DNA from 2 places in the Blautia sp. MSJ-36 genome. Region 2 is predicted to be linked to the other one. Evidence: predicted binding sites of a transcription regulator. Region 2 holds the regulator's gene; the other holds the start of a gene.
The links. Region 2 encodes HrcA, which represses chaperone genes, less so after heat shock. Its sites were predicted from a motif close to TGTTAGCACTCNNNNNNNNNGAGTGCTAACA; they were not measured.

Region 1: the regulator HrcA is predicted to act here: its motif matches at 1,428-1,458, upstream of groES (co-chaperone GroES).

Annotation. Positions count from the first base shown of each region.
Region 1 covers NZ_JAHLPQ010000001.1:211,237-214,662, forward strand. The annotation lists gene KQI39_RS00960 (hypothetical protein) at 1-1,335, shown strand, start outside; gene groES (co-chaperone GroES) at 1,482-1,769, shown strand; gene KQI39_RS00970 (MATE family efflux transporter) at 1,769-3,109, shown strand; gene KQI39_RS00975 (ABC transporter substrate-binding protein) at 3,288-3,426, shown strand, end outside.
Region 2 covers NZ_JAHLPQ010000012.1:48,366-51,791, reverse strand. The annotation lists gene dnaK (molecular chaperone DnaK) at 1-516, opposite strand, end outside; gene grpE (nucleotide exchange factor GrpE) at 570-1,205, opposite strand; gene hrcA (heat-inducible transcriptional repressor HrcA) at 1,224-2,267, opposite strand; gene KQI39_RS10090 (ABC transporter substrate-binding protein) at 2,442-3,426, opposite strand, start outside.

The DNA of each region.
Region 1 (3,426 bases), on a different contig from region 2:
GCGGATATCATAGAAAACTGGGCAGACAATGCCGGAGAAACAACGACAGATATGACTGCAATTGAAGAAGGCCTTTCCGGTGTGAAAAATAATCTTTCAGCAGCAGAAAATGCACTTTCGGGAATTGATTACAGTACCATGGATGAAGGAACCGCAGCGGCAGTTCAGGAAGCCCTTGGCGCTATCTCAGCAGCCAGAAGCGCGGCCGATGGAATAGATACTTCTTCTGCAAACGGACAGATGGCGGATACTTCAGCGTTGAAAAACGCGGCAGAAGCTTTACGCAGTTCGGCATCAGAAGCCGATGGTGCAAAACAGAAAGCAATGTCCGCAGTAGAAAATCTCACTGCGCTGAATCACACATCTGCTTCTGCGGGAAGTGCATTGTCAGATCTTCAGAAAGCAGTCAGTGAGCTGGAAGAAGATGTGAAGAATCTGACAGAAAAGGATCAGGATCTGAAAAATACAGGAAATACACTTTCTGATACCGGCAGACAATTATCAGACACGGCCCGGAATATGGACGATGCTTTTGGTAGCTTAAGTGAACAGATTCCGGAAATTCAGTCAGAGATCAATAAATTAAAGGATACGGCAGATGCTCTTTCCAGTGCAAATGAAACACTTCAGTCCGGTTATCAGCAGAATCTGACCAATGCAAATGAGCAGTTTCAGAAAAATTCCGAGGATCTGAATGCTATGGGAAGTGCTGTGAATTCCGGAATTACAGACCTTCAGGGAAAAAAGAATGCCAATGCCAGTGCACTGTTAAAAGGTGCCAAATCTCTGAAAAAAGCAGGAAAGACACTGACCGAGGGAAGCAGCCAGATACAGGAGGCAATTACACAGCTTAAAAAAGGCATTCAGACGATTTCCGCAAACAGCAGTGCACTTAACAATGGAGCGGATCAGCTGGTTTCTTCGGGTAGTCAGCTGGAACAGGGGGCAGGACAGCTCTTTGCAGGAAGCAGCACCCTTGCGTCCGGAACGCAGACTTTAAAAAGCGGAACTTCCGCTCTTGCATCTGGCGTAGGAACTCTGCAGAGCGGAGCGGATAAACTGAAAGAGGCCAGCGGACAGGTGCAGGAGGGAATCAGCAAACTTGCAGATGGCGCAAAGACATTAAGTGACGGTCAGAAAAAGTTCTATAAAGAAGGTGTGAAAAAACTGGACGATGCAGTAAACAAAGATTTGAAAAATGTGATAGACCGTTTCCGTGCACTGAAATCGGAGGCGGTTTCTTATGACAGTTTCACACAGCGTGCAGAGGATATGGATGGAAGTGTAAAATTTATTTATGAGACAGAAGCAATCGAAGTCAGCGAGGAAGAATAATGACCGGAATTCTGCCGGATAACAGCAGAGAGAGTCAGGCGGATTCCTGCAAATATCTTGACAATTTCCAGATTTGTAGTATGATAAGAAAAGAGTAGCACTCATAAGAAAAGAGTGCTAATAAATACAGAAAGAAGGAAATAAACATGGCATTAAAACCAGTTGCAGACAGAGTAATCGTGAAATATTTTGAGACAGAGGATAAGACAGCATCCGGTATTGTTCTTCCGGACAGCTCCAAAGAGAAGACACAGCAGGCAGAAGTTATTGCTGTTGGTTCCGGTAAGATCGTAGACGGGAAAGAAGTTCCGATACAGGTAAAACCCGGCGACCGTGTAATCTACGGAAAATACACAGGAACTGAGATCAAATACGAAGGTGAGAAATATCTGGTCATCAATGCCGATGATATTATTGCCATTGTAAAAGACTGATGAAGAATTTTTACCGTAATTTTCTGAAATTATGCTCCATGCTGGTTTTACAGAATGTAGTAACGTTAAGTGTCAACCTTGCTGACAATATTATGCTTGGCGCATTCAGTGAGACTGCATTATCCGGAGTAACCACTGTAAATCAGGTACAGTTCGTCTTTCAGCAGCTTATTATGGCGCTGGGAGACGGACTTGTCATATTCGGAAGCCAGTACTGGGGAAAGAAAGAGACAAAACCGGTGAGAAAGATCAGTGCCTGGGCCATGTGCACAGGCATTTTTATTGCTCTCATCCTGTTTATCCTGGCAAGCTTTTTTCCGCGTCGGATGCTGGGGCTTTTCACAACAGATCAGACAATTATTGAAGCCGGTCTTTCCTATCTTGCGATCATCCGTTTTACCTACTTTTTCTTTGCAGTGACACAGATTTTGCTGGCTACGCTGCGCTGTGTGGAAATCGCGGGGATCGCTTTCGGGCTTTCTGTCATGACTCTGATAATTAACTGCAGCATTAACTGGATTCTGATTTACGGACATTTTGGTGCGCCCAGGATGGGTGCGGCAGGAGCAGCGGTGGGAACACTGACGGCCCGTATTGCGGAGATCTGCGTACTGATCACTTATATTTCTAAAAAACAGAGCTGGATCGGTATCCGTATCCAGGATTATCTGCAGGCAGATTGGAAGTTCGGACGGAAATATTATAAAGTGGTATGCCCTCTGCTTGTGATCCAGGGACTTTGGGGTGTAAATACAGCGCTTCAGACAGCAATTCTGGGCCACATGACGGCAGCAGCCATTGCAGCCAACAGTGCAGCGTCCAATCTGTTTCTGATGGTAAAATCCGCAGCTGTGGGAGCTGCTTCCGCCGCATCGGTTACCATGGGAAAAACCATAGGTTCCGGAGATCTGAAGCTTGCAAAACTCTATTCCAAAAAACTTCAGAAACTTTTTGTAGTCATGGGGATTATCTGCGGTGTGCTGCTTTTCTTTATCCGTATTCCGGTTTTAAGCCTTTACCAGCTTTCTCCGGAAACCCGAGAGATGGCTAATACCTTTCTTATGATCTTAAGTGTGGTGATGGTGGGAATGTCTTATCAGATGCCTACCAATGGAGGCATTATCCGTGGAAGTGGCAGTATTGCCTATTCCATGAAGGTGGATCTAATTAGTACCTGGGCGATTGTGATCCCATTATCTATGTTTATGGCATTTGTGGTCAAAGCATCACCGGCCATTGTGGTGTGCTGCCTTAACGCAGATCAGATTTTTAAGTGTGTACCCGCATTCCTGAAATGCAATTACGGGCACTGGATCAAAACCATGACAAATATTTCTTGACGCCTGTCCAGCCTATAGGTAGAATAAAAGATAAAGGTTTATGTGCGAAAGGGAAATTCCGGATAAAATTTCAGGATAAGCTTGACAAAAATATAAGGATATAGTACCATCGTACACATATCATAGTAACTTAGTGGGAAAACAGGAATACTCACTGGGCCATAGGAGGAACAAAGAGATGAGAAAAAAAGTACTGGCAGCGCTTCTGGCAGCTGCAGTAGCAGGAACGACTGTTATGGCAGGAACAGTAGTTTTTGCGGCAGAGAACACCGAAGGAACCAAGGCTTCTGGCGGTAACATTACAATTGCAGAGACTG
Region 2 (3,426 bases):
ACCACCAAGGTCGTATACCATGATCTTCTGCTCTTTCTCATTGTCAAGACCATATGCAAGAGCTGCTGCTGTAGGCTCGTTGATGATACGTTTTACATCAAGACCTGCTATCTTACCTGCATCTTTGGTTGCCTGACGCTGAGCGTCGTTGAAGTAAGCCGGAACTGTGATAACAGCCTCTGTTACTTTCTCACCAAGATAAGCCTCTGCATCCTTTTTCAGTTTCTGAAGGATCATTGCGGAGATCTCCTGTGGAGAATATTTCTTGTCGTCGATAGTTACACGGTAATCAGTACCCATCTCTCTTTTGATTGAGGAGATTGTTCTGTCTGCGTTTGTAACTGCCTGACGTTTTGCAGGCTCACCTACCAGACGCTCTCCTGTCTTTGTGAATGCTACAACGGATGGTGTTGTTCTTGCGCCTTCTGTATTTGCGATAACTGTTGGCTGTCCACCTTCCATTACGGCTACACAGCTGTTTGTTGTACCTAAGTCAATACCAATAATCTTTCCCATGATTTTTTCCTCCTGTTTTATTCTGTATCTGTAAAATTACAACTTGTAATCAATCAGTTGGCAACTTTTACCATACTGTGGCGTACTACGAAATCCTTGTAGGTGTAACCTTTCTGGAATTCTTCCACCACGATATTCTCTCCAACCTCTTCATCTTCCACATGCATCACTGCGTTGTGGAAATCCGGGTTGAATTCTTTTCCCACTGCTTCGATCGGTTTCACGCCAAGGTCATCCAGTGTTGTGGTAAGCTGCTTATAGATCATTTTCATTCCGTCTGCAAAAGCATCTCCTTCCTGTGCCTGTGCAAGACCTCTTTCGAAGTTATCCACAACCGGCAGGATCTTTTCAACGATTTCTTTTGCTCCGATGATGTACATACTGGATTTTTCTTTTTCTGTTCTTTTACGGAAATTATCAAATTCAGCCATGGTTCGCTTCAGGCGATCGGTAAGCTCCTCCACCTTCTGCTCTGATTTATCTTTTTTCTTCTTTCCGAAGAAGGAAGTTTTTGACTTTTCTTCTTTTTTATCCTCTGGGGCAGCTTCTTCGCCTGGAGTCTTGTTTTCTTCCTCCGGCAGATCTTCTCCCTCCGGTGTCAGGTTTTCTTCAGCCTGATCTCCGTCAGTTACGGGGATTTCGTTCTCCGCTTCCTGCTCTTCGGATGTTTTCTTTGTTTCCTCCGACACTTTTGTTCTACCGCCTTTCTAAGTTTTCTTCTTTTTTAAAACGTCATCCAGATGATTCTTCAGTTCCTTCAGACTGTCCACAACATTCTCATAATCCATTCGCTTCGGACCGATGATTCCGATGGTTCCGTACATTCCGTCTCCCAGTTCATATCTGGCAGTCACAATGCTGCAGTCCTTCATGGTCTGGATCGGCATTTCATCACCGATGTAAACCTGAATTCCTGTATTCTCGCCATCTGACATCTGTTCCTTCACAAGATCAGCAAGTTCATGTTTCTCCTCAAATGCGGAGATCAGTTCCGTTGCCTTCTCTTTATCGGCAAGCTCCGGATACTTGAAGATGTTAGTTGCACCTGAAGTATAGATTTCCATGTCTTCCTCTTCCACATGAATGGTGGCTGCCACCGCATCCAGAACCGTGGCTACCACACCGCTGTGGCTGCCTGCCTGTTCCTTCAGTCTGGCGATCATCCCAAGGTTGATATCCTGGATCGGAATACCATTGAGATTGGTGTTAAGAAGAAGATTCAGTTTCAGGATCGTCTGGTCATCCATCTCCTCATCCAGATTGATGATCTGGTTCCGGACTGTGTTGTTGTCACTGACAACCACAGCCACAAGCTGAAGATCGCTCATTCTTGACAGCTGGATAAATTTGATCTTGTTACCGCTGTACTGCGGAACGGAAACCATGGTGGCATAATTGGTGTTGGAAGCAAGAACTTTCGCAACTTTCTTAAGCACCTTATCCATCTTATCTGTCTTCTCAATGATCAGATCACGTAGCTCTGCAACCTCCGCTTCCTTCTCCTTCATCAGCTCATTGACGTAAAGTCTGTAGCCTTTATCGGAAGGTATTCTTCCTGCTGAGGTATGAGGCTGGACGATATAGCCCATATCTGTCAGGTCTGACATTTCATTTCGGATCGTTGCGGAACTTACATTGAGATCCGCATACTTGGAAATGGTTCTGGAGCCAACCGGTTCTCCGGTCTCCATATAGGTCTTGATGATTGCCTTTAATATTTTTTGTTTGCGCTCATTCAACACCTCTTCCATGAAGCCATCTCCTTTCCTTTTTGTTTTTCCTGACGGATGTTGATTCTTTTTTATATCTGTTAGCACTCATTTTAGTGGAGTGCTAACATCTACAGTCTTTAAGATATCACCATGTAAAATATTTGTCAATATATTTTGAAAAAAAGTTCTTATTTTTTCGCAGCAAAAAAAGCATCAGTACGATGCTTTTTTGTAATACTGGTCTATGCAGTTCTGTGCCCCGGCAAAAAATTCCGTTTCTGTTTTCTGTCCCAGCACATATTCCTGAAATTCCGTTCCCATAGCTGAAACAGCTTCTATGGAATCGGCGCACAGTGGTCTTGCCCTCAGCTTATAATCTTTCAGATATTGCCGGATCATTTCAATTCCCTCCAGATCAAGGCTTTTATCCTCGATCACATCCAGTCTTGCCGGGCAGATTTTTGTCATCTGTCCGTAATTTTTACTGGCCTCATATCCGGACACATACTGAAGGAACTTCAGAGCTGCTTCTTTATGATCAGAATTTTTATTCAGTACATACTGCCAGGTTGCTATATTGGTCACCTTCTCGTCAAACTCCGGAAATAGTGCCATGTGGATCTTATCTTTTCCATACACGCCTGCGCTCTGAAAGGTACTCAACGCACCGGTATACATGAACATACATCCATACTGGCCGTTTATAAATTTTTCATTCAGCTGTTCATGCTGATCGATCAGATTTTCCTCTGATATCATCCCTGTATCCAGCATTCGCTTCATGTATTCTGCCGCAGCTCTGGTTTTCGGATCCGCCCAGTCTGTATAATCTCCACCAAAAAAATCGGCAAACTCGCTGATACTGTTATATATATAAGAAATCTCCCAGGCATCCCCGTATGCATATTTTCCCGTACTCTGAAGATTTTTCTGAAGGATCTCAAGATCACTGAGCTCAGAGAGTCTGTCCAGACCAGCCTGATCCAGCAATTCCTGGTTCACCCAGAACGCCATGATATCCATCCTGAACGGTACCGAAAAAATATGTCCGTCTGACATGCATATTTCTTTCAGGTATTCCTGTGGAAAATTCGCCGCTGTCTCCTCTGTCATAACGGTATCTTCCAGCGGAAGAAGAAATCCCTTATATTTAAATTCGGATATCATCTCATCATTTACTGTGATCAGATCCACTGAA